One region of the Bradyrhizobium sp. SZCCHNS3002 genome, then DNA from elsewhere that is predicted to be linked to it. Evidence: predicted binding sites of a transcription regulator. Region 1 holds the regulator's gene; each other region holds the start of a gene.
The links. Region 1 encodes LexA, which represses DNA repair genes until DNA is damaged. Its sites were predicted from a motif close to TGTTCNNNNTGTGTTCNG; they were not measured.
Positions count from the first base shown of each region.

Region 2: the regulator LexA is predicted to act here: its motif matches at 1,245-1,262, upstream of QW845_RS06925 (YifB family Mg chelatase-like AAA ATPase).
Region 3: the regulator LexA is predicted to act here: its motif matches at 900-917, upstream of QW845_RS12940 (ribonuclease T2).
Region 4: the regulator LexA is predicted to act here: its motif matches at 774-791, upstream of QW845_RS04630 (DNA recombination protein RmuC).

Region 1 is NZ_JAUHHY010000001.1:140,602-142,759, reverse strand. Features, by position in the region: gene glp (gephyrin-like molybdotransferase Glp) at 1-262, shown strand, start outside; gene lexA (transcriptional repressor LexA) at 468-1,166, shown strand; gene QW845_RS00645 (hypothetical protein) at 1,457-1,897, shown strand; gene QW845_RS00640 (hypothetical protein) at 2,131-2,158, shown strand, end outside.
Region 2 is NZ_JAUHHY010000002.1:547,629-549,786, reverse strand. Features, by position in the region: gene QW845_RS06925 (YifB family Mg chelatase-like AAA ATPase) at 1-1,198, opposite strand, end outside; gene QW845_RS06920 (DUF2336 domain-containing protein) at 1,428-2,158, shown strand, end outside.
Region 3 is NZ_JAUHHY010000005.1:237,049-239,206, forward strand. Features, by position in the region: gene QW845_RS12935 (23S rRNA (adenine(2030)-N(6))-methyltransferase RlmJ) at 1-18, opposite strand, end outside; gene QW845_RS12940 (ribonuclease T2) at 155-859, opposite strand; gene QW845_RS12945 (hypothetical protein) at 992-1,450, opposite strand; gene QW845_RS12950 (hypothetical protein) at 1,619-1,924, shown strand; gene QW845_RS12955 (DUF3617 domain-containing protein) at 2,008-2,158, shown strand, end outside.
Region 4 is NZ_JAUHHY010000002.1:41,994-44,151, forward strand. Features, by position in the region: gene def (peptide deformylase) at 125-652, opposite strand; gene QW845_RS04630 (DNA recombination protein RmuC) at 823-2,055, shown strand; gene QW845_RS04635 (AmpG family muropeptide MFS transporter) at 2,099-2,158, shown strand, end outside.

The DNA.
Region 1 (2,158 bases):
GCTCGGCCGCGACGAGGCCGTGATGCCGCGCGAGACCGCCCTGCTCGGCCGCGAGTTGGGGGCGAACGATTCGCGCGAGGACTATCTGCGGGCGCAGCTCAAGGAGCGCGCCGACGGCACCCTGGTCGCAACACCGGTGACGCAGCAGGATTCGTCGCTGCTCGGCAATCTCGCGCTGTCGCAGGCGCTGGTGATCCGGCCGGCGTTTGCGCCGAAGGCGCCTGCCGGCAGCCCGTGCGAGATCCTGCGCCTGCCGAACTGAGCCGCTTCCCCGGTAAAGCCCGGTCCGTTCATCATATTTTTAGGATTGCGGAACACACATCGAACATATAGTGTCCGTTCATGATTTGTTTTTAGTATGTTGCGGGCGACGCGATGACGGTCCGACTCCAGGGCGCTCTCAGCCGGCTTGTGCTCAAGGCGCAGCTCCTGGACTCGGACAACAACAAACCGGGGACCAGGTCGAAATGCTGACGCGCAAACAGTACGAACTTCTGCGGTTCATCAACGAGCGGCTCAAGGAAGCCGGCGTGCCGCCGTCCTTCGACGAGATGAAGGATGCGCTCGATCTGCGCTCGAAGTCCGGCATTCATCGCCTGATCACGGCGCTCGAGGAGCGCGGCTTCATCCGCCGGCTGCCGAATCGCGCCCGCGCGATCGAGGTGATCAAGCTGCCCGAGCTGTCGCAGGCCGCGGGCAACCGTCGCGGCTTCACGCCGTCGGTGATCGAAGGCAATCTCGGCAAGGTGCGCACCAGCACTCCCGCGCTGGACGATGGCGAGCGCCCTGTCGCGGTGCCGGTGATGGGCCGCATCGCCGCCGGTACCCCGATCGAGGCGCTGCAGACGCGCAGCCACACCATCAGCGTGCCTGCCGACATGCTCGGCAACGGCGATCACTATGCGCTCGAGGTGCGCGGCGACTCGATGGTCGATGCCGGCATCCTCGACGGTGACATGGCGCTGATCCAGCGCAACGAGACCGCCGACACCGGCGACATCGTGGTGGCGCTGATCGACGATGAGGAAGCGACCTTGAAGCGCTTCCGCCGCCGCGGCGCATCGATCGCGCTCGAGCCGGCCAACACCGCCTACGAGGTGCGCATCCTGCCGCCGAACCGGGTGAAGATCCAAGGCAAGCTGGTCGGGCTGTACCGCAAGTACTGATCGCGAATGGGATCGGTCGATCGGCGGCGGGCGCACGCGCTGTCGCCGCCGAGCGAGAAGCCAGCCAAGCTGGAATCAGCCAGCAAAATACGCCACACGCGAATGCACTTCATGATGTGCAGCGCGGCATGCTCAAACGCTTGTGATCGGCCGCGGGCACACGCGATGCAGATCAGCGCAGAATTGCCGCGAAGCGCGCGCTAACATCACCATCGATGTCCACTCTGATAGAGGCCTGCGCCTGTCCGGGGGGAGCGTGGGTCGGCTATCTCTCAACGAGGAGCGATCCGATGTGTGACTACAGCCTCCATGCGGTTGCGTCCCGTCCCGCCAAGGTCGGCGAGACGTTGATCTCGATGACCTTCCGTGGCACCGCCACCCGCGGCTTCGCGCTGGAGAGCGAGCCGACCGTCGCAGTCTGCATGCTGCCCGGCACCGAGTTGGCCTTTGCCGAGGACGTCCGCTACGACAGCCGCTGGCTCTGGACCCGGACGATCCGCGAGCGCGTCGCGAAGTTCAACAGCATCGAGACGCACATTCCCGATCGCCATCACGACGCGATCGAGTTCGCCGACGGCCGCCACGTGCTGGTGACCCAGCTCTGCGAGGGCCAGCGCGTCACGGTGCTGCAATTGCCGGTCAGCAAGCAGCCGGCAGAGCGCCGCCCGGACATCGCCGAGGACGTGCCGACGTCGCAGGCCACACCGATTCGCCGCATCAGCATCACCTAAGGGTCTGCGCGTCGGCATTTCTGTCGGTCGTGAGCGCGCTTTCGACGGCGGGAGACTTGGTAGACTTGGGTTCTGCAAGCGCAAAGTCCTCTCGGGCGAATCTCACGCCCCGGCATCGCATCGGATAGGAACGACATCCCTCGGCCGGCATTGTGTGCCCGGGGGAGCTTGCCGCCGTGGTCAACAAGATCGATTAGAACAAGGCCGGACGGATCACCGAGCCCGGCCGCGACATGCTTGCGTTCGGATGGCTGACGGTCA
Region 2 (2,158 bases), on a different contig from region 1:
GCAGGATCAGGTCGGCGGCGGTGACCGCCGGCACCTCGATACGCAGGTCGATGCGGTCCATCAGCGGGCCGGAGATGCGGGTCTGATAGTCGGCGGTGCAGCGGTCGATGCGGCCGCGCTTGCAGGCATAGCCGGGCTCGAAGGCGTTGCCGCAGCGGCAGGGATTCATCGCCGCGACCAGCATGAAGCGGGCCGGGTAGGTGACGCGGTGGTTGGCGCGCGAGATCGAGACCTCGCCATTCTCCAAGGGTTGGCGCAGCGAGTCGAGCACGCGCGGATCGAACTCCGGCAGCTCGTCGAGGAACAGCACGCCCTGATGCGCCAGCGAGATCTCGCCGGGCCGGGCGCGCAGGCCGCCGCCGGTCAGCGCCGCCATGCTGGCGGAATGATGCGGGCTGCGGAACGGCCGCCGGTTGGTCAGCGCGCCGCCCTCGATCTCGCCGGCGACTGAGGCGATCATCGACACTTCCAGGAGCTCGGCCGGCGACAGCGGCGGCAGGATCGACGGCAGCCGCGCCGCCAGCATCGACTTGCCGGCGCCGGGCGAGCCGATCATCAGCAGGTGATGCCCGCCGGCGGCGGCGATCTCGAGCGCGCGCTTGCCGCTCTCCTGGCCCTTGATGTCGCGCAGGTCGAGCAGGCTCGCGGGCGCCTCCTGGATCTTCGGCTGCGGCCGCGACAGCACCTGCGTGCCCTTGAAATGGTTGGCGATCTGGATCAGCGAGCTCGCCGCGATGATCTGCAAATCGGGGCTCGCCCACGCCGCCTCGGCGCCGCAGGCGGCCGGGCAGATCAGGCCTTCCTCGCGTCCATTGGCGCCGATCGCGGCCGGCAGCACGCCCGCCACGGGCGCGATCGAGCCGTCGAGGCCGAGCTCGCCAAGCACGGTGAAGCCGCTGAGCGCATCGGGCGGGATGGCGCCGATCGCGGCCATCAGGCCGAGCGCGATCGGCAGGTCGTAATGGCTGCCTTCCTTGGGCACGTCGGCCGGCGCCAGGTTGACGGTGATCCGCCGCGCCGGCAGCGCCAGGCCGGAGGCGATCAGCGCCGAGCGCACCCGCTCGCGCGCCTCCGACACCGCCTTGTCCGGCAGTCCGACGATCGCGAACGCCGGCAGTCCGGGCGCGACCTGGACCTGCACGTCGACCGCGCGGGCCTCGATTCCCTCGAAGGCAACGGTGGAAACGCGCTGGACCATGATGCCCCCTCCCGCGAGAAGGCTAGCGGAAGCGGGTCCAGTTCGCAAGAACAATACAGGAACAAGCCGGTGCGCCGGACGCGCGCAATCCGTTAACGACGGTCGCATCGCGACCCAGGTCGGTCTGCTTGGCTTAACGCGCCTTTAGTCCGGCCGTCGCATTCTTCCGCAATCGACGATCGACCCGCGCCTCCGTCACGGCCGAGAGGCGCCCAACGAGGGACGTGTGATGCCTCCAGCGCCCGCGGCAGCTCCGACCGCCAAGACGCCCGCCGGTGATGCGCGGACGGTGTCCGAGCTCGCCACCGACATGTTGCGCCGGACCACCAGCCTGTTCCTGGCCGGCCCTCGGCCGGCGTCCGCCGAGCAGCTCGATCTCTACGATCAGATGTTCGCCAGGCTGATGCCGCAGGTCGCGACCGAGCTGCTGGCCGAGCTGAGCATGGCGCTCGCCGGCGTGGAGCGCGCGCCTTACGCGACGGCGCGGATGCTCGCCGTTCACCCCGAATTGCGCGTCGCCGGGCCGATGCTGGCCAAGGCGGCGGTGCTGACCGAGCGCGACCTCGCCGAATTCATCCGCACCGGCAGCCCGGCGCATCTGGCCGCGATCGCCAGCCGCAGGGGCATCGGCGACGCCCTCACGACGCAGCTGATCGCGCGCGGCTTTCCGGCGGTGCGCATGGCGCTGGCGCAGAACCTCACGTCAAAGCTGTCCGAGGACGGCTATCGCAGCCTGTTCAAGATCGCCGAGCGCGACGAGGATCTCGCCGAGAAGCTCGCGCTGCGCACCGACCTGCCGGCCAAGCTGTCGCGCGCCTTCGTCGCCGCGGCCAGCGAGGGCGCCCGCGCCCGCTTCATCAAGGCCGCACCGCCGGCGACCCGCGCGACCCTTCAGGCGACGCCGACCCGCTCGCCCGGTGCGGCGATGCGCGCGATCTGGGACTATCAGCAGGTCAAGGC
Region 3 (2,158 bases), on a different contig from region 1:
GGCGTGTCGGTAGTTCATGCCGTCCGGGTTACGCCGTTCCGTGTCAAAAGGGTACCCCGTCGATGCGCCGCATGCCCTTTCGGAGAGCCGCGGATCAGCGCCGCCGCAACAGGCGCCGCAGGCCGACGCGCTGCGGTCGCCCGATTCGCAGTCGCTAGCCGCCGCGGACCGGCGGCATGTTGACCTCGTCGCGCCGGCAGGCCTGGCGGTCGATCTCGTCGCAATTGCGAAACTCGAGGTCCTTCGACAGGCAGATCCGGACCTCGCTCAGCCGGGTGCGATTGCAGGTGACGGCAATGCCCGATGTCGTGAGCTTGGGGTTGGCCTTGATGAAGGCTTCCTCAACCGCCGCCGGCGCCACTGTCTTGGCTTCCGCGAGATCGAGAAATTCCGGCGGGATCTTGATGGCGGCCCGCGCCTTGCGGATGGCTTCGAAATAGGCCTTCGCCGACATGCCGGCGCAGGTGCCGTGCTTGTCCCACTCGTTGTAGATCAGGCCCGGCGCCGGCATCAGGTCGAGCATCGAGGTCATGATGTTGCGCGGCAGGCGCGGCGCCGGCTGCTCGCAATATTCAGGGTAGCCGTTCTCGTATTGCGGCCACAGCCCGTGCACGACGAACGAGTAGGGTCGGCCGCTGCACTGTTGGGACCGGCTGCCGCGGCCGCCGCGCTCCTCGGCCTCGGCACAGTACGAGGGCGACCACGACAACGAGAGAACGTAGAAGTCGAACGCGCCCGGCGCGTTCTGGCGCCGGTCCTGCGCCGCGGCGGAGCCAGCCGCGAGCACCCCGAGCAAGAGGGCAAAGCAGGCGATCGTTCTGGACAACAGGACGGCAGGTCGGCGCAGGCAATCGAACATGGCATACTCCCCGGACAATGCCAGGAGCCTACCAGTGCGCGGGAACATTTCAAGAACAAAAATGGCTGCCCCGAGGCAGCCATTGGTCAGCCGGCCGCTCGCGCGAGCGGGCGATGCGCCGGGAAAGGCGAATCAGGGCTTGGCGGCGCGGCAGGCCGGATTGAAGGCCCAGTTGCGATCGAGGCCGACGACGCAGAACTCGACGCCCTGGTCATAGCCGGCGAAGCCGCCATCCTCGATGATTGAGAAGTTGACGGTGCGCGCCTTGCCGTCGCTGATCATCACGCTGCCGGTGCAGAAGCGGCGCGGGATGTTGTCGGACTGCCAGGGCCGGAAGGCGATCTCATGGACATTGGCGACGCCGGTAATCGTCAGCGAGGAATTCCAGAAGGTGCTCTCCTTGTCCTGGAATCGCGAGACGATGGTCGGAATGGCCGCCTCGCAAGGCGCGACCCGGCCGTCATATTTCGGACCGGACAGCCAGAAGTTCATCTCGAGCGGGTTGGCCGCCTGGGCCGGCGCGGTGGCGACCGCGAGCAGCGCGCCGCATGCGGCACCGAACGTCTTGAAAGCTGAGCTGAAGTCGCGCATGGGCCGTCCGCAAGGCTGATCCGGGAGCGTGGACCGTGCCGCGGTGGCCACAGGAGGTCAAGTGCAACGCGGCAACACTCCACGATTAGTCCTGTTAACCCGGGGCCGGTGTTCTTTTCTTGACCGCACGGGACCTTTAGAATGGCAGGCCAGATCGAGGAGAATGCAATGCGGACGCTGATGGCCGGATTCGTGAAGACTGCAGGCCTCGTGGCCGCTGGGATGGTTCTGGTTGCCGCGTCCGCCCAGGCCGACGTGGTGCCGCCCTTCAAGGGTAACGACACCGGCGGCATCATCGCCTATCAGCTGGCCCAGACCACCGATGCGCGCCAGCTCGCGGTCGACCATTGCGCCTCCTACGGCAAGGTCGCGAAGTTCAGCGCCGTCGATGCGCGCTACGGCGGCTACGTCTCGTTCTCCTGCCGCTGGGTACCGTACGGCTCGGCGCAGCGGCCGCTGCGGACGCTCTACTGACCTTCCATCAACACCGTTCTCCTAATTGCCATCTTTTGGCGGCATTCGCTCTGGCATCGATCAACGAGCCGGAACGGGGGCACATGACCTGCACACGCATCGCAATCGGGCTGTTGGCCTGCTGCCTTCTGGGCGTGACCGCGAGCCATGAGGCTCGGGCCGTCGACCTGCCGGTGCGCAAGGCCGGCCTGTGGGAGCTGAAGATGATCAGATCCGGTGGTCAGCTGCCGGAGG
Region 4 (2,158 bases), on a different contig from region 1:
CAAGGCTTCATCCTGCCGTCATTGGCCGGGCTCGTCCCGGCCATCCACGTCGCAATGCCAACGCGAGAGGCAAGACGTGGATGCCCGGGTCAAGCCCGGGCATGACGGAGGAGAGAGTTGATCGTTACTCGCCGGCGCGCTTGGCGGCCTTGGTGAACTTCTTCATCACGCGGTCGCGCTTGAGCTTCGACAGATAGTCGATGAACAGCACGCCGTTGAGATGGTCGATCTCGTGCTGGATGCAGGTGGCGTAGAGCCCCTCCGCATCCTCCTCGCGGACCAGCCCGTCGAGATCGGTGAAGCGCACGCGCACACGCGCCGGCCGCTCGACCTCCTCGTAATATTCGGGGATCGACAGGCAGCCTTCCTCGTAGACCGACAGCTCGTCCGACTTGGCAACGATCTCCGGATTGATGAAGACGCGCGGCTCGCGCTTGCCTTCCCCGTTCGCGTCGGGCTTGGCCAGATCCATGGTGATGACGCGCAGCGGCTGCGCGACCTGAATCGCTGCGAGCCCGATGCCTGGCGCGTCGTACATGGTCTGAAACATGTCGTCGACCAGCTGCCGGATCTCCGGCGTGACCTTCTCGACCGGCTTGGACACCAGCCGCAACTGCCGGTCCGGCAGGATGATGATTTCTCTTAGGGACATGGCGCGCGATTTAAGCCGCGGAACCGGCGCGGTCAATGTGATGGCCCGCAGTTAAGACTTCGCTAACCATGAATTTCAATGTCTCGTTAACCATGATTCTTTACCCGGCCTTAACCATAAATGTTCTCTCTTCGTTCGCGAGCTCTTGCGAATCGGATAGATGGGGGGTGATGACCGCCAGCCAGTCCCTCAATCCTGTCGTCGTCATGATCGGCGATCTGCCCGTGCGCGCCAGCGACGCGCTGATCGGGTTTGGCGTGCTGGTTCTGCTCCTGCTGCTGATGATCGTCGCGGCCGTGGTGCGCTCCGGCCGGCGCGGCGCCGAGCTCGCGGCCCAGCAGGCGATACGCGCCGATGAGATCGAACAGCGGTTCGGCGAGATGATCCGGGTGCAGAGCGAGGCCTCCGGCCGGGTCGACGCGATGGCGCAGCTGCTTGCCGGGCGGCAGGTGGACCTGGCGCGCAGCGTCAACGAGCGGCTCGACGCCGTCACCCATCGCGTCGGCCAATCGATGGAGCAGACCACGCGCCACACCATGGATTCCTTGCGCGTGCTGCACGAGCGGCTCGGCATCATCGACAACGCGCATCGCGATCTCAGCGAGCTCACGACACAGGTCACGACCTTGCGCGACGTGCTCGCCAACAAGCAGTCGCGTGGCGCATTCGGCCAGGCGCGCATGGAGGCGATCGTCCAGGACGGGCTGCCGAAGGGCAGCTACGCCTTCCAGTACACGCTCGTCAGCGGCAAGCGGCCGGACTGCGTCGTGTTCCTGCCCGACACCAGGCCGCTGTGCATCGACGCGAAGTTTCCGCTGGAAGCCGTGACCGCGTTGCATGATGCCGAAACCGAAGAGGAGAAGCGCGCCGCCGCGCAGCGGCTGCGCACCGACGTGCTGCGCCACGTCAACGACATCGCCGAGAAGTACCTCGTGGTCGGCGAGACGCAGGACACGGCGCTGATGTTCGTGCCGTCGGAATCGGTCTACGCCGAGATCCATGACGGCTTCGACGACGTCATCCAGAGAGCCTATCGCGCCCGTGTCGTGCTGGTGTCGCCGTCGCTGCTGATGCTCGCGATCCAGGTCATGCAGCAGATCATGAAGGATGCGCGCATCCGCGACGCCGCCGACCAGATCCGCAACGAGGTGATCCATTTGGGCGACGACCTCGGCCGCCTGCGCGAGCGCGTGCTCAAGCTGCAGAAGCATTTTGGCGATGTCGGCGAGGACATCCGCCAGATCCTCATCTCCGCCGACAAGATCGAGAAGCGCGCCGCGCGGATCGAGGAGCTCGATTTCAGCAAGCCGGATGCGCCGGCGGACTCTCCGCGCATTGCGCCGGGCGCGGGCGCGACGCCGGACCTGTTTCCGCTGGCGGGGCGGATGCAGGCGGGGGAATGACCGCGGCGTCGCGAAAGCTGTCCAGATCTGCTACCACCCACCGATGACCGCACCTGACGCCGCCTCCGACATCAGAGCAACCGCTGCAAAGCCTGAGGCCAAG